3 regions of the Candidatus Pantoea communis genome follow, and region 1 is predicted to be linked to each of the others. Evidence: riboswitches for the same ligand, from Rfam matches in the RefSeq annotation. Region 1 holds a riboswitch; each other region holds the start of a gene.
What was found. A riboswitch is a leader RNA that binds a small molecule or an ion and turns the genes downstream of it on or off. The one in region 1 is predicted to bind thiamine pyrophosphate.

Region 1 (7,354 bases):
AGCACAATGGTTTGAATATTGACCGATGTCGGATTGAGTGACACCAGAAAGAGCCCGATGCCGAAGAAGGAGGAGAAGATCAGTCCGATGATCGCATCCTCTTTCAGGCGCGTGCGCTGGTTAAGGAATAGCATGCTGCCCGCCGCCAGTCCGCCGGAGAGAAAGGCACCGAGTGAGAAGGGCAACCCCAGCATGTACGCGCCAGCCACACCCGGCACTATCGAATGGGATAGCGCATCACCAATCAGCGACCAGCCTTTCAGCATCAGAAAGCAGGAGAGAAACGCGCAAATCGCCCCGACCAGCGCGGCGATCCACATCGCATTCAGCATGTATTGATAGCCGAAGGGTTCAATAATCCACGACATGATCCGCCCCCGGTCGTGCGGCTATCTTCTGCAACAGTGCGGCATTACGCTGCTGCACCTCACCATCAAAGGTGCGCGCCAGGTTGGCAGCGGTGAAAGTGTCATGCAATAAGCCGCTAGCCAGCACGGTGTTTTTGACCAGCACACAGCGGTCGCAGTAATCGGGGATGGTGTTGAGATCGTGCGTGGAGACCAGCATAGTGCGGCCTTCATCGCGCAGCTCCTGCAACAGGGTGATGATCGCCGCCTCGGTTTTGACATCGACGCCGGTGAAGGGCTCATCCAGCAGGATAATTTGACCACTCTGAGCCAGCGCACGTGCGAGGAAGACGCGTTTTTTCTGCCCGCCGGAGAGTTCACCAATCTGACGATGGCGGTAATCACTCATCCCGACGCGTGCTAGCGCCTCATCCACGCTGCGTTTGTCCTCCGCACGCGGGATACGCAGCATGTTCATATAGCCGTAACGGCCCATCATCACCACATCTTCCACCAGCACCGGGAAGCTCCAGTCCACCTCTTCGGATTGCGGCACATAGGAGACGATATTGTGTTTTAGCGCACGCTTCGCGGGCATCTCTGCCAGCGTGACCTGACCCGTCGAAAGCGGCACGAAGCCCATAATGGCCTTAAACAGTGTGGATTTCCCGGAGCCGTTGACGCCCACCAGCGCGGCGATGCTGCCCGCTGGCACGGAGAAAGATGCCTGACGCAGCGCAGTGTGACCGTTGCGGTAGGTGACGCTAACATCCTGCACGTTTAGGGTCATTTTTGGCTCCCGGCGGTGATGCCTTTGGCTACGGTATCGGTGGTCACGCGCAGCAGATCAAGGTAGGTCGGAACCGGCCCGTCACTGTTGCTGAGAGAGTCAACATAGAGCACGCCGCCGTAGTGAATACCCGCTTCACGCGCGACCTGTTGGGCCGGTTTGGCGGAGATGGTGCTTTCGCTGAAGATAGTCGGGATGTGGTTGGCTCTCACCGCATCAATCACTTTGCGCACCTGTTGCGGTGTGCCTTGCTGATCGGCATTGATCGGCCAGAGATAACGTTCTTTCAGACCCAAATCACGTGCCAGATAGGAAAAAGCGCCCTCACTGGTCACCAGCCAGCGCTGGTTTTCCGGCAGTTTTTCAATCTCCGCGCGCATCGGCGCCAGGGTTTGCTGGATTTGCGTTTTATAGCGATCCGCATTGGCCTGATAAACGGCGGCATTGGCAGGATCGTATTTTTGCAGTGCTTTACGGATGTTATCGACGTAAATCAGCACATTGTCTGGTGACATCCAGGCATGTGGGTTGGGTTTGCCGTTGTAGGGTCCCTCGGTGATACCTAAGGGTTCAATGCCCTCGGTCACTGTGACTTGCGGCACGCCTTTCAGGCGCTGATAGAAGCGGCTAAACCACAGTTCCAGATTAAAACCGTTTACCAGGATTAAATCGGCACCCTGCGCGCGACGAATATCGCCGGGGGTTGGTTGGTATTCATGGATCTCCGCACCGGGCTTGGTGATGGATGTCACTTCGGCGGCATCACCTGCGACGTTCTTTGCCATGTCTGCGATCACCGTGAAAGTAGTGACCACTTTGAGTTTGTCGGCAGCAAACGCCGAAGTGCTCATCGCGAGCGTAAGCATCACAACCGATACAACGTGCCTGATCAACATAGTCATCCTCTGAGAAGTATAGCCTGTGCTATACATTATAGTGAATGCTATGAATGTGAAGTGTTTTTGTACACCTTTTGCTGTTTACGACAAAAATTTACGTAAGTTGAAGTAGCAGAGGAGAGTAATGAAAGTGGCTTATGCGATTTTCGAAATAACGTAGAACATATTGTTCTTAAGGGCAGGGAGGTATTATTGAGAGCAAGAACACTTCACCGCGAATAATGAAGTGTTCCTGAGAGGGAATTAATCGATCGACAAATTATGAATCGCCAGCGCAGCACGCGCGGCCTCTTTGCCTTTCTTAATAAAGTGTTCGGTATAGAAGTTTTCCAGCACATCGACCGGCTGGAAATTGTGCGGCGTCAGTGAGACAGAGAACACTGGCACATTGGTGGTCAGCTGAACGTTCATCAGGCCATCAACCACGGCTGCAGCAACGAAATCGTGACGATAGATACCGCCATCCACCACCAGCGCAGCCGCTACGATCGCGTCGTATTTGCCGGTTTCCGCTAAGCGTTTTGCCAGCAGCGGCATTTCAAATGCGCCCGGCACTTCCAGCACTTTTAATTCCGCTTCAACGTTCTGTGCTTTTAATTCTTGCTCAAAACCCACCAAAGCATTGTGCACAATCTCTTTGTGCCAACCGGCTTTAATAAAGGCAATTCTAATATTTTTCATAATGAGTCCAACATCACCTGTAATTTCTTTGCGCTTGAAAAGTAGCAATAATGCCTTTGTATACCATATGTTACGTTTTCGATCCAGAACGTGCAGGTAGCGATAAATGCCATGCGATGACGTGATGGCTATCTGCGGCAATCCGTGCTTGACGGCGACCTGCGCCTGCAATACAAATAGACGCGTCGGGGGAGTCTCGCCAAAGAGACTGAGAGGCTAAAAGCGCAATGCGCGGCTTAGCGACCCTTTGAACCTGACCCAGTTGATACTGGCGTAGGAAGACTGACAGCACCGCTCCGGTGTTGTCTGGCGCAGAGGATCGCTCGCGCCCTTTCCCTCCTCCTGTATCTGCGGGTCTCAGTCAACACTGAGAGGCCGATGTGAATTCCCTTTATATCCCGGATAACCTGCTGTGAGCCGCTGGACGGTTTTAGGCTGCGGCGTGGCAGGCCTGTGCGTGGCAACGCTGCTGGCTGAATGCGGCGAAGAGGTCGACGTCATTGGCGACGACTCCCGCCAGCCCGCGTCGTGGTTTGCTGGCGGCATGCTTGCACCCTGGTGCGAATCCGAAAGTGCACCGCAGGAAGTGATCTCTCTTGGGCAGCATGCTGCGGCCTGGTGGCAACAGCGTGTCAGCAGCGTGGCACATCAGGGAACGCTGGTGGTGGCGCCACCGCGCGATAGCCAGGAACTGACTCGCTTCGCACGCATGACCGAACAGCACCAATGGGTCGATCCCGGTGAGCTTGAACCTCTGCTGGCCGGGCGTTTTGCGCGCGGGCTGTTTTTTGCCGAGGAGGCGCATCTCGACCCGCGTCTGGCTCTCACCGAAATGCGCGAAAAGCTGTTACAGCGCGGCGTGCGTTTTGATGCACAACACCCTTCGGGTCGGGTGATTGATTGTCGTGGCATGCATGCCAAATCCGACCTTCCGCGTCTGCGTTCGGTGCGTGGCGAGATGGTGATTCTGCACAGCGAAGAGGTGCAGTTCTCGCGTCCGATTCGTCTGTTGCATCCGCGCTTTCCGTGCTATCTGGTGCCGCGCCGTAACGGCCATTTCATGCTCGGTGCCACGATGGTGGAAAGCGACGATGCCAGCCCCATTAGCGCACGCGCCATGATGGAACTGCTCAGCGCGGCCTACGCGATTCATCCTGCTCTGGCGGAAGCTCGCGTGGTGGAAAGCGGCAGCGGGCTACGCCCAGCGTATCCGGCCAATCTGCCAGAAATCCATTATCAAAACGACACTTTTTATCTTAACGGCATGTATCGCCACGGTTTTCTGCTGGCGCCAATGATGGCAGAACAGCTGATGCAGCGCCTTTTCGGGGAACAATCCTATGAATATTCAGCTTAACGGCCGGGCGATCCGCACTGAGGCCAGCACGCTCAGCGAATTGCTGATCGAGCAGCAAATTGATGCCGCCTGCGTTGCCAGCGCTTTCAACGGCAACTTTGTGCCTAAAAGTCAGTACAGCAACCAGCTGCTGGAAGAGGGCTGCCAGTTGGAAGTCTTATCGCCGATGCAGGGAGGTTGAAACATGTTTTACGATTTCGATCCCCAGTCACGTTTTCTGCTTGGCACCGCGGGCTATCCGTCACCGGCGATTCTGCAACAGGCGATTGCCGCCTCCGGCACGGAAATCATCACCGTGAGTTTGCGTCGTGAAGGCGCGGCGGGTGCGGCTTTTCGCGAGCTGCTAACCGGGCTGGACATTCGCGTGCTGCCCAATACCGCAGGCTGCCACACGGTGAAAGAGGCGGTGACCACCGCGCAGATGGCGCGCGAGCTGTTTAATACCTCGTGGATCAAACTGGAGGTAATTGGTCATGCCGACACGCTCCAACCCGATCCTTTTGCGCTGGTTGAAGCGGCACGCATCCTGTGTGCGGACGGTTTTCAGGTCTTCCCGTACACCACCGAAGATTTGATCGTCGGTGAGAAGCTGCTGGAAGCCGGTTGTGAACTGCTGATGCCGTGGGGCGCGCCGATCGGTTCCGGGCAGGGCCTGCGCAACATTGAAGGATTACGCGCGATGCGGGCATGGTTCAGCGACATCCCGTTGATAATTGATGCAGGCATCGGTGCGCCATCACAGGCCGCACAGGCGATGGAGATGGGCTTCGATGGCATCCTGCTCAATACCGCGGTGGCGAAAGCCGGCGATCCGGTTGGCATGGCGAACGGTTTCCGGCTGGCGATTGAAGCGGGACAGGCCGCACGCAGTGCTGGTTTGATGGAGAAGCGCGATATGGCGGCAGCTTCAACACCGATCTTCGGTCTGGCGAGTTTGAGTTAAGGAGCCACCATGGATCGCTATCAACGGCAGATGATGCTGCCGGAAATCGGTGTCGAAGGTCAGCAAAAGCTGGCGGATGCGCGCGTCCTGGTGGTGGGGGCAGGCGGGTTGGGCGCTACATTACTGCCGCAGCTGGTTGGCGCAGGCGTCGGTTTTATCCGCCTGTGTGACGACGATGAAGTGGCCTTACACAATCTTCATCGCCAGACGCTGTTTACGATGCAGGACCTCGGTCACAGCAAGGCAGCACGTGCGCAACAGGCGCTGTTGCAACGTAATCCCGAGGTGCAGATAGAGGTGGTGCCACGGGCTATCGGCGCCAGCGATCTGCCGCACCTCCTCACGGATATCGATCTGGTGATTGATGCCGCTGATAACTTCGCGGTGACCTATCAACTCTCCGACGCCTGTCTGGCAACGCAGATTCCTTTGATCAGTGCATCAGTATTAGGCCGTCAGGGCTATGTCGGCGGCTTTTGCGGCAGCGCGCCGAGCTATCGGGCACTGTTTCCACGCTTACCCGCCTCCGCAGCCAACTGCAACACCGCAGGCGTGATGGGACCGGCAGTGGCGACTTTGGGTGCAATGCAGGCTCAGATGGCACTCAGCGTGCTGTTGGATCTGCAACCTTCACCCCTCGGCAGTGTGATCAACTGTGACTTCATCAACTGGCATATGCGCGCATTTCGTTTTGACGGCGCGGAAGAGCCAGAAAACAGCGTGCCCTTTATCGATGAGCAACTGCTGACGAAAGATGATTGCATTGTCGAGTTGCGCGCGGTGGAAGAAGCGCCTGTCAGCGTAGCGAACATCGTCGAACGCGTTCTGCCGCAGGCGATAGCCGATTGGCAGCCGCCACAGGACCGGCGCATTGTGCTGGTGTGTGCCAGCGGCATTCGCGCGGCGCAGGCGGCCTCGGTGTTGGAAGCGCGAGGGTTTACCCGTCTGGCAATGTTGGCGGCAAAGCGACCATGAATCCGATCTGTTTTAACGACATCACCTTTAGCTGGGGCGAACAGGTACTGTGCCAGCAACTCAATCTGCAACTGCGCGGCGGTAAAACCACGGTGCTATTAGGGCGAAGCGGCATTGGGAAAAGCACCTTATTGCGGCTGGTGGCGGGTTTGCTGCAGCCGCAGCAGGGCGATATCAGCGGGTTGCCGGGCAAAGTGGCATGGATGGGGCAACAGGATCTGTTGTATCCCTGGCTGACGGTGCTGGAAAACTTGATGCTTTCCGCTCGGCTCAACGGTGAAAAACCGGACCGGGTGCGTGCGTTGGCGCTGCTTGAGCAGGTGAAGCTGAGTGAAGTGGCGCAAGCCTCACCGGATAAGCTTTCAGGCGGGATGCGGCAGCGTGTCGCACTGGCGCGTACACTGTATGCCCAACGCGAAGTGGTGCTGATGGACGAGCCCTTCGCCACGCTGGATGTGATGACCAAACTCAGTCTGCAAACCCTGACTGCCACGCTGCTCAAGGGCAAAACGGTGCTGCTGGTTACGCACGATCCGCTCGAAGCCTGCCGTATGGCCGATGACATCGTGCTGTTGCATGGCCAGCCGTTAGCGGTTGAAAGCTGGCCGGTGCCTGCGGGTGATGCTCCCCGATCCCTTGATGATCCTCGCCTGCTACAGGCGCAGGGCGAACTCTTTTCCCGACTGAATCAAGATGAAAAAACTGTTTAGCGCGATCTATCTGATCGCGGTGCTGCTGTGTGGCTGGCTGCTGGCGCGGCACCATGGCGTGCCGGACTTTTTGCTGCCTTCGCCACTGGCGGTGTTGGAGGCATTATGGCTGCATCGCCAGCTGCTGGCGCATCACGCGTTGTTTACCCTGGCAGAGATTGTGCTGGCGTTGCTGCTGGGCGTTGGGACGGGCGTGACGCTGGCGGTCCTGATGGCAGGCAGCCAAACGCTGCGTCGCGTGCTGTTTCCGCTCGTGACCGCCAGCCAGGCGATTCCGGTGTTTGCGCTGGCGCCACTGCTGGTGTTGTGGCTGGGATTTGGCATCGCCTCCAAGGTGGTAGTCGCGGCGTTAATCGTTTTCTTCCCGCTGTGTCTGTCGCTATTTGATGGCCTGTGCCGTACGCCCTCCGGCTGGCTGGAACTGGCGGGCACGCTGAATCCTTCACGTGCGCGGATTTTCTGGCACGTGCGCTGGCCCGCAGCGCTCCCGCAGTTCTTTTCCGGTTTGCAGATGGCGGTGGTGCTGGCCCCGATTGGGGTGGTGATTGGCGAATGGGTCGGTGCCAGCGAAGGGCTGGGCTATCTGATGATGCAATCCAACGCCCGGCTGGAAACGGCCACCAGCTTTGCTGCTTTGTTGCTGTTATTGATG
Region 2 (7,354 bases), on a different contig from region 1:
AGCTGCGGGCGGCTATCCACATAGATGAGATCGAAATCGAGCGTGCTGGCATCGCCATTGGGTGGACCCAGCATATACACCTGGCGCTGACCGCAGCCCTCCAGCCCGATGCAATACAGCTCACCGTGTTCCGTGGTTTCAATATCCAGCGAAACCCATCTTAGCTGCGGGCGGTAATCTGGATGCGGTTTCAGGCGAGCATTGACCACGCTATCGCCGCGCACCTCGCCGCTGAACCACACCGGCGCAGTGATGAAACGCTCCATCAAATAGCGCTCTGGTGGGCGGATATCGGCCTCATACACCGCGATGCCATTTTCGCGCAGGCGCTTTTCCAGGTTTTGCAGCTGGCGATGGCTGCGGCAATAAAGGCCAAACACCGGACGACGGCGGAAATCTTTCAGTTCGAGCGATTGCACACGAATATGCCGCTCGTCACGGATCAACGCTTCGGTTTGCTGGCGGAACTCTTCTGGAATGAAAGCCACGGACTCTTGTGCCGGTAGCACCAGCCGCTGCGGTCCCTGATCAGTCGCCAGCCACAGCACCACTTCGCTGCCGGTTGGGGTATCTCGCCAGTGGCGGGTAAGCAAAAAACCTGCGCGTGGTTCGGTCACGTGAACTCCGGGAAATGAATTGCCTGAAGTATATCATGGATGTTTATACAGTGCCTGTGTGTGGCGACATTGTCAGTACTCTGTCAACATCGTCCTACAATTCTTGCCTTGACGGTTTGGCGCTGGCTCCGGACAATCCAGCCTCTATATTCCGCAGAGGATAGTTATGGAAGCCTGGATTCAACATCTGTTTTCGCAATCGCTGGAGTACGCGCTGATGGCCGTGGCGCTGGTGACCTTCCTTGAGTCACTGGCGTTCGTGGGATTGCTGTTGCCAGGAACCGTATTAATGGCCAGCCTTGGGGCGCTGGTGGGCAGCGGACAGATTGGCCTTTATCCTGCCTGGGCGGCGGGTTTTGCCGGTTGCCTGATTGGTGATTGGGTCTCGTATGGCATCGGCTGGAAGTTTCAGGGGCCATTACACCGCTGGAAATATCTGAAAAAGTATCAGGGCCTGCTGGATAAAACTGAGCACGCGCTGCATGAACACAGCATGTTTACCATTCTGGTGGGGCGCTTCGTCGGCCCGACGCGTCCGTTAATTCCACTGGCGGCGGGCATGCTGGAGCTGCCGGTGCGCAAGTTCCTGCCGCCCAACCTGATTGGCTGTATTCTCTGGCCGCCGGCTTATCTGATGCCGGGTATCCTCGCCGGTGTGGCGATTGATGTGCCGCAGGCCGCGCAAGGCGGCAATTTTAAGTGGCTGCTGTTGCTGGTGGCGTTGCTGGTGTGGATGGGATTCTGGCTGATGTGGCGCTGGTGGCGCAGTGGTAAAACCACTGACTGGGCGACGAAATATCTGCCGCAGGCGCGCTTACGCTGGCTGGCACCGCTGGCGGCGGCTATCGGCGTGGCGGCATTTATCGCCATTCAGTATCACCCGATGATGCCCATCTTCCGCCATCTGTTGTGGAAGGTGTTCTTCGCTTAAGGCTTTTTCACGCCAAGGATGGCCGCCGCTTCACTCTCTCCACTGATCAAGCTCGCGGTGCGGCCATCCCAGTAAATCCGACCATCGACCACCACCAGACTGCGCGGCGCAATTTGCTGGGCATCTTCCAGACTGTGCGACACCATTAGCAGCGTGATATTGCGGCTTTCACACACCGAACGCACCAGTTGCAGCATCTCCCCGCGTAGCGCCGGATCGAGCGCAGAGAAGGGCTCATCGAGCAACAGGATTGGCCGATCACGCAGCAGGCAACGCGCTAAGGCCACGCGCTGGCGTTGACCGCCGGAAAGCTCAGCTGGCAAGCGGTTCAGCATCTCGGCTAATCCGGTCTGCTCAGCGATGGCGGCCAGCTGTTGCTGCTGTTCGCGCGTCAGTTTCAGGCCCGGATGCAAACCCAATCCCATATTTTGCTGCACCGTGAGATGTGGGAAGAGGTTGTTCTCCTGAAACAGCATCGACACCGGCCGCGCCGACGGTACGCTACGCGTATGATCGACGCCATTCACCATTAGGGTTCCCTGGCTCACTGGCAAAAAACCGCCGATCAGACTGAGCAAGGTGCTTTTGCCTGCGCCGCTGGGGCCAAGGATCGCCAGACGTTCCCCCGCCTGGGCTTCAAAACGGAAGCGCATTGGCAGATGCTGGTAAAGGTAAGTGAGATTATTCAGTGTCAGCATGACGATCCGGCAGTTTTTCCATCAGAGTAAAGAGCAACAGGCACAGTAATAACAGTAGCAGTGCGGTTACGGCACCGTCTGCGCCGCGATAGGCACCAATTTGCTGGAACAGATAGAACGGCAGCGTGCGGAAATCGGCGCTGCCAAACAGGGCCACCACGCCGAAATCGCCAATCGACAGCACGCAGGCAAACGCCAGCGCTTGTGCAATGGGCCGCTTTAGCGCGCGCAGTTCAATCAGTTTCAGGCGATTAATACCAGCAATACCCAATGATGCGCAGAGCGGGCTGTAGCGAGCGCTGATATCGCGCATCGGGTTCTCCAGTACTTTCATCGCATAGGGGATGGCAATCAGCGCATTGGTAAATATCACTAAGCCATCGGCACGCTGCGGCAGGCCGATGGTAGCGTTGAACAGCAGGAAAAAGCCGCTGGCCAGCACGATGCCGGGCATCGCCAGGATCAGCATACCGCTTAGCTCCATTGCCTGTGCCGCAACGTTGCGCTGACGCTGACGCAGCTCGCGACTGCTCCATAGCAACATGATGGTCAGCACCACGCACAGCAATCCGGCGCCGATGGCGATGCGCAGTGAGGTGAAGGTCGCTTGCCATAACGCGGGCTGTTGCAGTGCACCCGCCACGCCACCGCGCAAACCATCAAACACTACCGCGGCGAGCGGCGGCAGCAAAAGTATCAGCGCGCAAGCAATCAACAGCGTGTCGCCGATCCGGGCATGCCAGCAATCCTGCGGGTCACGCCAGCCGCGAATGCTTTGGCTGCCGGTAGGGATGGCTTTACTGAAGCGTTGGCTGAGCAGCACCAGCAGCAAACAGCATCCGAGCTGCAACAGTGCCAGTAGCGCCGCACGACTGGGATCGTAATCAAAACTCAGCGCCTGATAAATCGCTAGCTCTAACGTGGTGGCGCGCGGTCCACCGCCCAATGCCAGTACCGTGGCAAAGCTGGCGAAGCACAGCATAAAAATCAGGGCTGCGGTGGGCAGGATCTGACGTCGCAACCATGGCCACTCGACCAAACAAAACAGGTTCCAGCCGCGCAGGCCAAGCTGGGCGGCTAACTGACGCTGTTCGCCGGGAATACTTTCCAGCGCCTGTAACAGCATTCGGGTGGCAAGCGGCAGATTGAAGAACACGTGCGCCAGCAGAATGCCTTGCAAGCCATAGGGCGAGAAGCTGTAGTTGAGGCCTAAAAGGCCACAGAGTTGTGCCAGCCAGCCGCTGCGACCGTAAACACTGAGCAAGCCAAATACGGCCACTAAAACCGGCAAGACCAGCGTCATGGCACACAGGCGCAGCAGCAGATTACGTCCTGGAAAGCGGCGGCGATACAGCGCACGTGCCAGCAGAATCGACGGCAGCACCGAGAGCAGGGCAGATAACAGCGCTTGCTCAAACGAGAAGGCCAGGACGTGGTGCAGGTAACTGTCAGTGAGCAAGGCACGCCAGTCAGTGACCGGCGCCGCCATCACTAAGGCGCCAAACGCCAGCAGTGCCACTGCGCACAATAGCAGCGCAACGGCACTTCCAGGAATTAACCAGGCTGGCATTAACGGCTAACGGCTTGTTGCCAGGTGCGAATCCAGTCCGCGCGATGATCGGCCACTTCGGCTGAGCTATATTGCAGCGCATTCGCCGGCACGGTGAGCGACTGATAACCGGCAGGCAGATCGCTTTTGATCACCGGATACATCCAGTTGCCAGTCGGAATGGTCTTCTGGAAAGCTGGCGACACCATAAATTGCATAAACTGCTGCGCCAGTTTGGGCTGTTTGCTGCTAGCGAGCTGTGCAGCCACTTCTACTTGCAGATAATGGCCTTCGCTAAACGGCGCAGCGGCGTAGTTATCTTTCTTCTCTTCGATGATGTGATATGCCGGAGAGGTGGTGTAACTCAGCACCAGATCGCCTTCGCCTTTCAGGAACAGGCCATAGGCTTCGCTCCAGCCCTTAGTGACGGTGACCGTTTTCTGTGCCAGCTTCTGCCAGGCGTCAGGTGCTTTATCGCCATACACTTTTTGCATCCACAGCAGCAGGCCTAATCCCGGTGTGCTGGTGCGTGGATCTTCATAGATCACACGCCACTTTTCCGGGCTTTCGACCAATTCTTTTAGGCTCTTCGGTGGGTTCTTCAGCTTGTTTTTATCGTAGACGAAGGCGAAGTAGCCGTAATCGAACGGAACGAAGGTGTCGTTATGCCAGCTATCAGGCAGTTGCAATTTACTGGTGTTGACGGTGCTTTTCGCGAACAGGCCGGTTTTTTCGGCGGCTTGCACGAGGTTGTTATCGAGGCCCAGCACCACATCGGCTTTGCTGTTTTTGCCTTCCATCCGCACGCGGTTGAGCAGCGACACGCCATCTTCCAGCGCCACATAGTTCAGTTCGCAGCCGCACTCGGCTTCAAAGGCTTTTTTAACGGCAGGGCCGGGGCCCCAATCTGCAGAGAACGAATCGTAGGTGTAAACGGTAAGAACAGGCTTGGCAGCCAACGCCGGGGCAGAGATCAACAGCAACACGGGCAAGACTTTGTTTAACACTTTGCGCTCCTTGAGGAGAAGATAAGGTTGAGTCGCAAAGGATCTGAGTTATCGCTCATCTCAAATCCCTACGCCGGTATGAGCCGGATCAGGTTCGACGGGTTTCTCTCAGCCCAATACCAGGGCACCCCGTTGAGAACGGCTTATATTAGACACTTCTGTGACAGCGCGAAAGTGTCACAGCTCCGGTGGTGCAAACCAGGCCGATTTAAAGTCAAACCAGCCGAGCGTGTTGAGCCGCACACCGCGCATACTGCGCTGGCCTTCCAGCAGTAACCAGTGATGGAAGAGCGGATGAACAAAGTCGCTGTTCACCAACTGCTTACTCCAATCGGCTAAGGATAAGTTTTTTTGCCGCCACTGCTCCGCATCGGCATGCCAGTTAATCGGGACGCAGTGGTGCATTAGCGGCAGCTCGTAGAGTTGGGCAAACAGCGCGTACTCCAGTGGAAGCGTGAAGTTCACACTGCCGAGCCAGATGTCACTCTCTCCTTCACCTTCGAACCACTCTTCGTAGCTCAGCTCGCGCGTGATCAGCTCAACGCCCTGTTCAGCCAGCAGCGGGCGCAGGGCGTTAGCAATCCCTTCATGCTCAACATGATGGCTGTACCAGCTGATGGTCAGTTGCGTGAGTCCATCGGGCTTTTCGGCTGGGGTGAGATCGCGGCGATGATGCCAGCGCGGTAAGAAACCGTATGCAGGGAACCAGTAGCGCTGATAGCCCACACCCGCATGGTTGAGCAGGGCAATCGGGTTAAGCAGATAGCTCACCCAGCGTCGAAAATGGGCATCCTTACCACGCTCTGAGCGCTGGTCGAACAGCAGGAAATAGCAACCTTCTTCCAGACGGCTCTCTTCGGATTTCTCATCGGCGGTTTCCCCCTGCAGCTTCACGCCGGCATACACCAGCTCGTCGCTGATTTCCGGCAGCACCCAAATCGACACGTCATCAATCAGCGCGCGATAGCCAAAATAGTCATCAAAGGCGGCGATTTTCAGCTGCGTCTGCTGGTTGCGTACCACGCTGTAAGGACCGGTGCCGATGGGTTGACGGGCAAAATGGCGCAACGTCGGCCATTCGCGCGGCAGGATCATCGCGCTGACGCTGGCCAGCAGCCAAGGCAACCAGCTATCGGGCTGCGTCAGATGAATATCCAGCGTCCAGGGCGCGGGAGAGTGCAGTTTGTCGATATGCGAGAATAGTGGCTGACTGCGTACGCGATCCAGCGAGGCGATAACGTCTTCCATCTCCAGTTCACGTCCGTGATGGAAACGAATTGCGGGACGTAAAAAGAAGCGCCAGTGGAGTGGGGAGGTTTGCTGCCAGTGATGGGCGATATCCGCTTCGATTTCCCCCTTTTCCTCATTTATCCGCGTCAGGCCGTTAAAGATTTGTCGCGCCAGATGGGTTTCCGAACGACGCAGCGGCGAGCCCGGCAGCAGATTGGGCAGCGGACGGTAATAGAGCACGCGCAGGATGTGCTTGCCCTGGCGGAAACTACGTCCGAGATGGGCCGCAATCATCTGCCGCACCTGATTCTTATCGCCGACCAGTTGCACCAACTGCTCTATGCGGTCCTGCTCCAGTAGATCCTCGGCGCGCTGCTGCTGCAGTGCTAAGCCGGTGTAATTGAAGCTCAGAGTCGAACGCTTACCGCGCCCGGCTTCTGCCTGCCAAATCAGCCAGCCCGCATCCTGCATGGCATTCAGCAGATTACGCATGTGGCGGCGCGAGCAGTGCAGTCGTTCAGCCAGATCGCTTAAGGTGGTTTCCTGATCCACACCCTGGCAGCTTTGCCACAGGCGGATGAACTGCTGTTGCAGTCGCGCAGAGGACATAAAAGGGGAACTCCTTCTCAGAATCGCTCAGTTTTTCCTGCCCCATATTAGAGGCATACTGCCAGGCAATGGAAGAGCGGGAGGCATTCAGCAATGAATGGCGCTCTGCCAGCGGTTCCGCCGACGTGGAGCCTTTTCTGAGTAGGGTGCATTTCACCGCCAGCAGCGTTTTCTCTGCTGGCTTTTTTCGTTTTGCTGTGAAATCTTCTACCCTCTTTGTCTTAGCCTCATTTCTCCGCAAAGGGATTTCTGCATGAAATCGCTGTTAACGCGCCAGCGTCGTATCAATCCGGTTTATCTCTCTTTTATGGCGGTGTCGTTTATGACCGGTGTCGCCGGTGCGTTGCAGGCACCCACGCTGAGTCTGTTTTTGACGCGCGAAGTGCAGGTGCGACCGTTTTGGGTCGGGCTATTTTTTACCATCAACGCGATTGCCGGGATTGTAATTAGCCTGCTGATGGCGAAACGTTCGGACAATCGCGGCGATCGTCGCAATCTGATCCTGTTTTGCTGCCTGATGGCGGTACTGAATGCGCTACTATTCGCCTTTAATCGTCATTACCTGACGTTGATCAGTGTGGGCGTGTTGCTGTCAGCGCTGGCCAGCGTGGCGATTCCGCAGATCTTTGCGCTGGCACGGGAATATGCCGATCGGTCGGCGCGTGAAGTGGTGATGTTCAGCTCGGTGATGCGTGCGCAACTGTCGCTGGCGT
Region 3 (7,354 bases), on a different contig from region 1:
CGAAGCGAACGGCAAAATTGGCGCAACCTTTGTGCGCGATCTGCTGGGTATCACCAAAGCTTCTCTGGCAACCGAATCGTTCATCTCTGCAGCATCGTTCCAGGAGACCACACGTGTCCTGACTGAAGCAGCAGTAGCAGGCAAGCGTGATGAACTGCGCGGCCTGAAAGAGAACGTGATCGTGGGTCGTTTGATTCCGGCCGGTACCGGTTATGCTTACCATCAGGATCGTATGCGTCGCCGTTCTGTAGGTGAAGCTCCGGTTGCACCGCAGGTTACTGCGGATGAAGCCTCTGCGAGCCTGGCTGAACTGCTGAACGCCGGTCTTGGCGGTAGCGACGACGAATAATCGTCTGCGATAGCTGACCTATAAAAAACCCTGCCTCGGCAGGGTTTTTTTTCGTCTTAAGTTAGCCTTTGCGGCAGACATCGTGCCGGGTCAGGCCAATATCGCGTAGTTGTGCATCGCTCAAGTGAGACAAAATTTTTTGTGTCTCACGGCGGGCGCGCCATCTTTTGATGGCACGTCCCGTGCCGCGAACCATATCCAATAGCGTTACATCAAAGGGTTTTGCTGCGCGGTTTTGATCGAATTCCATAATGAATGCCCTCAGTCAGTTGTCTGAGTGGTATTGTCCAGTTCCTGTGCATTTCAATACAGATTCAAAAATCACTTATTATTAACATACAGATTGCGCATGATAGGATCTGAATGGTAAAAAAAGGGATGATCTGTACTGATTTAGATTCAGTGAACTCGAGGGGAATCATACGATGACGCGTTACCAACATCTGGCTTGCTTGCTCTCAGACAGGATTGAACAGGGACTCTACCGTAGCGGCGAGCGCTTACCCTCAGTGCGCACACTGAGTATTGAACACGGTGTGAGCATCAGTACCGTGCAGCAGGCGTATCACCTGCTAGAAGAGAAACAGCTTATTGTGCCGCAGCCGCGCTCTGGCTATTTCGTTGCGACGCGCAAAGCCACGCCTCCTGTTCCTGCGTTAACCCGCCCCGTACAACGCCCCGTCGAGATCACCCAGTGGGAATCGGTGCTGGAATTATTAAGCAGCCGCAACAGCGGTAACGTGCTGCAATTAGGTAGCGGCATGCCAGACCTTACCCAGCCGACATTGAAGCCATTATGGAAAATTCAGAGCCGAATGGCGCAGAAGCAGGATCTTGACCAGCTCAATTATGACAGTCTGTTAGGCGTTGCGGCCTTGCGTGAGCAGGTCGCACGCTTAACTATCGATAGCGGTTGTCAGCTCACCGCAGAGGATATTGTGATCACCACGGGCTGCCATGAAGCGCTGTCCGTGTCGATCCGTGCGGTGTGTGAACCGGGTGATATTATCGCCGTTGAATCTCCGACATTTCATGGCACGATGCAGACCCTGCGCGGGCTTGGTATCCGTGCCATTGAAATCCCTACCGATTCGGTGACGGGCATTAGCCTCGAAGCTCTGGAGTTGGCATTCGAGCAGTGGCCCATTAAAGCCGTGGTAGTCGTGCCAAATTGCAATAATCCACTCGGATTTATCATGCCCGAGGCGCGCAAGCGTGCGCTGCTGGCACTGGCACAGCGCTTTGATGCCGCGATTATTGAAGACGATGTCTACGGTGAATTGGCATGGGAGTATCCACGTCCCATTACCATTAAATCTTTGGATATGGATGGCAGGGTGTTGTTGTGTAGTTCATTCTCTAAGACGCTGGCTCCCGGGTTACGTGTTGGCTGGGTGGCACCTGGACGCTATCGCGATCGCGTCTTGCATATGAAATATATCGGCACGGGTTCAACAGCCACACAGCCGCAACATGCGGTGGCCGAATTTATTCGTCTTGGTCACTATGGGCCGCATTTACGCCGGATGCGCCAGGTTTATCAACGTAATTACGAGACTTTTAGCTGCTGGGTACGCCACTATTTCCCGTGCGGTATCTGTGTCTCGCGTCCGCAGGGCAGCTTCCTGATGTGGATTGAGTTACCTGAAGCGTTTGATGCGGTTCGGCTTAACACCGAACTTCGCACGTTGAACATTCAGGTCGCCGTCGGATCGCTGTTTTCTGCCTCGGGCAAATATCGTAACTGCTTGCGCCTGAATTATGGGTTGCCCATCAATGAGCATACAGAACAGGCCATCGCCCAACTTGGCGCTGCGGTGGAGCAGGCCATGCATGCCTGTCATATCGAAACGGAACCCGCTTCATCCCTGACTGATTAAAGTGGAAAGGCAGGGCTGGAGAGAGAGGTAGACCAGCCCTGGCCCACTGCCAGCGACAGCGGGCAGGCACACTTTATCCTGACCGGAAAAACACGCTAGCTCGCAGGAAGCGGACTGCGCGTGAGGTTCCAGCCAAATTACCCTGATTGCAGAACGTTACAACGCTTCTGCGGGCTGGGTTCCAGCTTCAACCAGTGCCAGCAGCTCCTGTGTCGCCTGACGCCAGTCTCCCGCCTGAGTAATGGCGCTCACCACGGCAACGCTTCCAACGCCAGTGGCCAAAACTTCAGGTACGCGCGCAAGGGATATACCGCCAATCGCCACAGTCGGTATATCCTGCAACCGTGCCATGTGGCGTTTCAGTTCTACGACGCCCTGAGGTTCCGAAGGCATATCTTTGGTTTGCGTAGGGTAAATGTGTCCCAGTGCAATGTAGGAAGGACGCAGCGCCAGCGCGCGGTCCAACTCGGCATCATCATGAGTCGATAACCCAAGACGCAAACCTGCCTGGCGGATAGCGTCCAGATTAGCCATGTCCAAATCTTCCTGACCAAGATGCACGCCATAGGCGTTATATTTGATCGCTAATCGCCAGTAATCGTTGATAAACAGGCGTGCACGATACTGCTTGCCCAGCGCAATTGCCTCGCGCACTGCGTCTTCTACTTCATGATCCTGGCAATCTTTGATGCGCAACTGGATGGTGCGAACGCCAGCCTCCAGTAAGCGTGCAATCCACTCTACGCTATCAACAACAGGGTACAGCCCCAGTTTCGGGGCCGTGGCTGGAAAGGCATCGGTCATACTTTTTCCTCTTTAAGGGCATCGGCGGCGTGATAAAGCTCGCCACCACGACTGCGGAAGGCATCCGACATCTGCGCCATGCCAATTTCAATGGGCTGGGCTTCTGCCTGCTGGCGAGCAGCATATTCGCGCACTTCCTGGGTAATTTTCATCGAACAGAATTTTGGACCGCACATTGAGCAGAAGTGAGCCACTTTGCCCGATTCCTGCGGCAATGTCTCATCGTGATAAGCGCGTGCCGTATGCGGATCGAGCGCCAGATTGAACTGATCCTCCCAACGGAATTCAAAGCGTGCTTTCGACATGGCGTTATCACGGATCTGTGCGCCAGGATGGCCCTTAGCCAGATCGGCGGCATGCGCGGCGATCTTGTAGGTAATCAGCCCCTGCTTCACATCTTCTTTATTCGGCAAACCGAGGTGCTCTTTCGGTGTGACGTAGCACAGCATGGCGCAGCCAAACCAACCAATCATCGCGGCACCAATGCCGGAGGTAAAATGATCGTACCCGGGGGCGATATCGGTGGTCAGTGGGCCAAGCGTGTAAAACGGCGCTTCGTGACAGTGCTCTAACTGTTCGGTCATGTTGCGGCGGATCATCTGCATTGGCACATGGCCTGGACCTTCAATCATTACCTGCACATCGTATTCCCAGGCAATCCTGGTCAACTTACCTAAGGTATGCAACTCGGCAAACTGGGCTTCATCGTTGGCGTCCTGAATCGATCCCGGACGCAGGCCATCACCGAGTGAGAGCGCGACATCATAGGCAGCGCAGATTTCACAGATCTCGCGGAAATGCAGATAGAGGAAACTCTCTTGATGATGTGACAGGCACCACTTCGCCATGATCGAACCACCACGCGAGACAATACCGGTCAGACGATTAGCCGTCATCGGCACATAGCGCAGCAGCACACCAGCGTGAATAGTGAAGTAATCCACCCCCTGTTCTGCTTGCTCGAGCAGGGTATCGCGGAAAATCTCCCAGTTAAGGTCTTCCGCCACGCCATTCACTTTCTCCAGTGCCTGATAAATGGGCACAGTACCAATCGGCACCGGGCTGTTTCGCAAAATCCACTCGCGCGTTTCATGGATATAGCGGCCTGTGGAGAGGTCCATCACGGTATCCGCCCCCCAGCGTGTTGACCACACCAGTTTCTCCACTTCCTCTTCGATCGATGAGCTCACCGCTGAGTTGCCTATATTGGCGTTCACCTTCACCAGAAAGTTACGGCCAATGATCATCGGCTCTGATTCGGGGTGATTAATATTGGAGGGTATGATAGCGCGGCCGCTGGCAACTTCCTGGCGCACAAATTCGGCGGTGATGTTTTCCGGCAGATTGGCACCAAAACTGTGGCCCGGGTGCTGTTGCAGTAGCACTTCACCACGAATACGTTCGCGGCCCATGTTTTCTCGCACCGCGATGAATTCCATCTCGGGTGTAATCATGCCCTGACGTGCGTAATGCAGCTGTGTGACGCAGCGGCCAGCTTTGGCACGACGCGGCTGCGGTAACTGCTCAAAACGCAGGTGATCCAGCCCTTCATCGGCTAAGCGTTGCTGGGTGTATTGCGAACTCAACTGGTGGATCGCTTCGCTGTCATCGCGTTCAGCGATCCAGTTTTCACGCAATCGGTCTAATCCCCGATGCACATCAATGGTGGCCGCGGGGTCGCCATAAGCACCTGCCGTGTCATATACCGGCACTGGTTCGTTGTGCTCATACTGTGGATTCTCTTTTGTGCCACCGATGTGTGTAGGGCTAAGCTGGATTTCGCGCATCGGCACACGGATATCCGCTCGGCTGCCGGTAATCCAGATACGTTTTGAATTGGGGAAAGCGGTGCCTTGCAGCGAATCGATAAATTCCTGCGCTTGTGCACGTTGTTCACGACGAGAAGTTTTAGCAACAGACATAGCAAATTTCCTGAATTAAGGGGAAGTTGCTTGTCCAGAGTTCGGAAGGAGTAACAGGGACGATGCCGGGCGCCAACACGCATCGCTCAGTGAATGTCTACTCTTGTTCCCTTCGCAGGTACTAACCTGATCAGGTTCCGCGGATCCCGAATAAACGGTCTCAGCCCCTTAGGGCACTCCGACAAGGTTGAATTTTACGATATAAGCTACTTTGCTTGCCATTTCACGCCTGGGCAGTGCTCGTGTCCGTCACGTACTACGTGTACGCTCCGGCCACTGCGCGCTGTCCGAGCGTGAACTGGCTGCGCACGCTACGCTTATATCGCAAAATTTGACTCTAGATTGCTTTAAAGAGACGCATAAAAACGTGAATAGGCCTCAATAAAAAAGCCCATTCAGCATAAGAGGGCTTTTTCGGAATAACAAGTTTTTTACATGGGGCCGAAGTTAAGCGGGGCGAGCCATGCTGCTTTCATTGGCGACCGGTGGGCGCGCCAGCTGGTTATCCCAGGCGAGTTGCACCAGCTTATCTTCCAGCGTGAAGCGCGACTCCAGCACTTCACCCACTTCGGATAACGCCTTCTGGAATTCTACGCAGTTATCGTCGTTGATGGCCTGCTGCAGATGGCTGTCATACAGTTGCATCATGCGATCGGTATTCGCTTCCAGAGCGGGATAGAGTTGGGCTGCCGCAATGAGTGGGCTATCGCCTTCCATCTCACTGATAATGCGTTCATAAATACTGAAATGACCGGTTGAGAGGTAATCAACCAGGCCGTGACAAAACGCATCCAGCGCCTGTTCATCCAGGGCACTGAGCGCCTCTTTGTTTGGCTTGATGCCAATTAATGCGTAATAGCTGACAAGCAACTGTCGGCGCGCGCGCAGCCACGCATCAACGAGTTCATTACCGCCACTTACACGCCTGGCCAGGTCATCTAACTGGGTAAGCATATGGGGCTCCGGGTGAGTTATAGTTATCCATTCCACACTTAACATCAGGATTTCAGCGTGCCATTTGACGCTAAGGACAACGAATAAGATGCAACGTGAGATCTCAAGCGTAGACGCTGGCTGGTGGATTGTCAGCCATGAACAAAAACTTTGGTTACCGCAAGGTGAACTGCCGCATGGCTTATCCGGCGATTTTGGCCTGACTGGAAAAACCGCGATTTTGATTGGCGAATGGCAGGCGGAAAATGTCTGGCTGATACGTGAATCACGACCTGACAATATGGGCTCTGTTCGCCAGCTTATCGACGAAGATGTTGGACTTTTTCAGATGGTTGGGCGTGGAGTTCAACTCGCCGAATTCTACCGCTCACACCGCTGGTGTGGCTACTGCGGCCACGAAATGCACCTCAGTAAACGCGAATTTGCCTGCCTGTGTCACCATTGCCGCGAGCGCTATTACCCGCAGATTGCACCGTGCATCATCGTAGCGATTCGCCGGGGGGAGGAGATTCTGCTGGCCAACCATGCGCGTCATCGCAACAGCATTTACACAGTATTAGCTGGCTTTGTTGAGGTCGGGGAGACGCTGGAGCAGGCCGTCGCGCGTGAAGTGATGGAAGAGAGCAACGTCCGGGTTAAAAATGTCCGCTACGTCACCTCGCAGCCCTGGCCGTTCCCGCATTCATTAATGATGGCGTTTATGGCCGAATATGAGGGCGGTGAGTTGCAGCATGATGGCAAAGAGTTGCTGGATGCCGGCTGGTATCGCTATGACGATTTGCCCTTGTTACCGCCACCGGGCACGGTGGCACGGCGGTTGATTGAAGATACCGTTGCCCTGTGTCGCGCCAGCGCGCCGTGAAAATGCTACACTGGCGGCCTTAGCATGAGAGAGCCCATTATGAGTGAACTGAAGAACGATCGTTATCTGCGTGCCCTGTTACGTCAGCCGGTGGATGTCACCCCTGTATGGATGATGCGACAAGCCGGGCGTTATTTGCCGGAGTACAAAGCCACGCGTGCTGAAGCCGGTGATTTTATGTCGCTGTGTAAGAATGCGGAGCTGGCGTGCGAAGTCACCCTGCAGCCGCTGCGTCGTTATGCGCTGGATGCCGCGATCCTCTTCAGCGATATCCTGACGATTCCTGATGCGATGGGGCTGGGGCTCTATTTCGAAACGGGCGAAGGTCCGCGCTTCTCAAATCCTATTACCTGCCGTGCAGATGTAGACAAACTGCCGATTCCGGATCCAGAAGATGAGCTGGGTTATGTGATGAATGCGGTGCGTACCATTCGCCATAACCTGAAAGGTGAAGTGCCGTTGATCGGCTTCTCCGGCAGCCCGTGGACGCTGGCGACCTACATGGTTGAAGGCGGCAGCAGCAAAGCGTTCACCAAAATTAAAAAGATGATGTATGCCGAGCCGCAAACCCTGCACAAGCTGC

Region 2: it holds a riboswitch for thiamine pyrophosphate, as region 1 does, so the genes downstream of both, thiB (thiamine ABC transporter substrate binding subunit) here and F3J37_RS06830 (FAD-dependent oxidoreductase) in region 1, are expected to answer to the same signal.
Region 3: it holds a riboswitch for thiamine pyrophosphate, as region 1 does, so the genes downstream of both, thiC (phosphomethylpyrimidine synthase ThiC) here and F3J37_RS06830 (FAD-dependent oxidoreductase) in region 1, are expected to answer to the same signal.

What each region holds. Positions count from the first base shown of each region.
Region 1 is NZ_VWXC01000003.1:183,365-190,718, forward strand. It holds gene sitC (iron/manganese ABC transporter permease subunit SitC) at 1-368, opposite strand, end outside; gene F3J37_RS06815 (manganese/iron ABC transporter ATP-binding protein) at 352-1,137, opposite strand; gene F3J37_RS06820 (metal ABC transporter substrate-binding protein) at 1,134-2,003, opposite strand; gene F3J37_RS06825 (6,7-dimethyl-8-ribityllumazine synthase) at 2,280-2,717, opposite strand; TPP riboswitch at 2,895-3,014, shown strand; gene F3J37_RS06830 (FAD-dependent oxidoreductase) at 3,130-4,074, shown strand; gene thiS (sulfur carrier protein ThiS) at 4,058-4,255, shown strand; gene F3J37_RS06840 (thiazole synthase) at 4,259-5,017, shown strand; gene F3J37_RS06845 (HesA/MoeB/ThiF family protein) at 5,027-5,992, shown strand; gene F3J37_RS06850 (ABC transporter ATP-binding protein) at 5,989-6,702, shown strand; gene F3J37_RS06855 (ABC transporter permease) at 6,686-7,354, shown strand, end outside.
Region 2 is NZ_VWXC01000010.1:73,821-81,174, forward strand. It holds gene polB (DNA polymerase II) at 1-617, opposite strand, end outside; gene F3J37_RS14505 (DedA family protein) at 784-1,548, shown strand; gene thiQ (thiamine ABC transporter ATP-binding protein ThiQ) at 1,545-2,246, opposite strand; gene thiP (thiamine/thiamine pyrophosphate ABC transporter permease ThiP) at 2,230-3,816, opposite strand; gene thiB (thiamine ABC transporter substrate binding subunit) at 3,816-4,802, opposite strand; TPP riboswitch at 4,850-4,944, opposite strand; gene sgrR (HTH-type transcriptional regulator SgrR) at 4,980-6,641, opposite strand; gene F3J37_RS14530 (MFS transporter) at 6,895-7,354, shown strand, end outside.
Region 3 is NZ_VWXC01000034.1:17,762-25,115, forward strand. It holds gene rpoC (DNA-directed RNA polymerase subunit beta') at 1-349, shown strand, start outside; gene F3J37_RS26555 (DUF1127 domain-containing protein) at 411-599, opposite strand; gene F3J37_RS26560 (aminotransferase-like domain-containing protein) at 775-2,229, shown strand; gene thiE (thiamine phosphate synthase) at 2,386-3,033, opposite strand; gene thiC (phosphomethylpyrimidine synthase ThiC) at 3,030-4,955, opposite strand; TPP riboswitch at 5,046-5,146, opposite strand; gene F3J37_RS26575 (Rsd/AlgQ family anti-sigma factor) at 5,403-5,909, opposite strand; gene nudC (NAD(+) diphosphatase) at 5,998-6,771, shown strand; gene hemE (uroporphyrinogen decarboxylase) at 6,811-7,354, shown strand, end outside.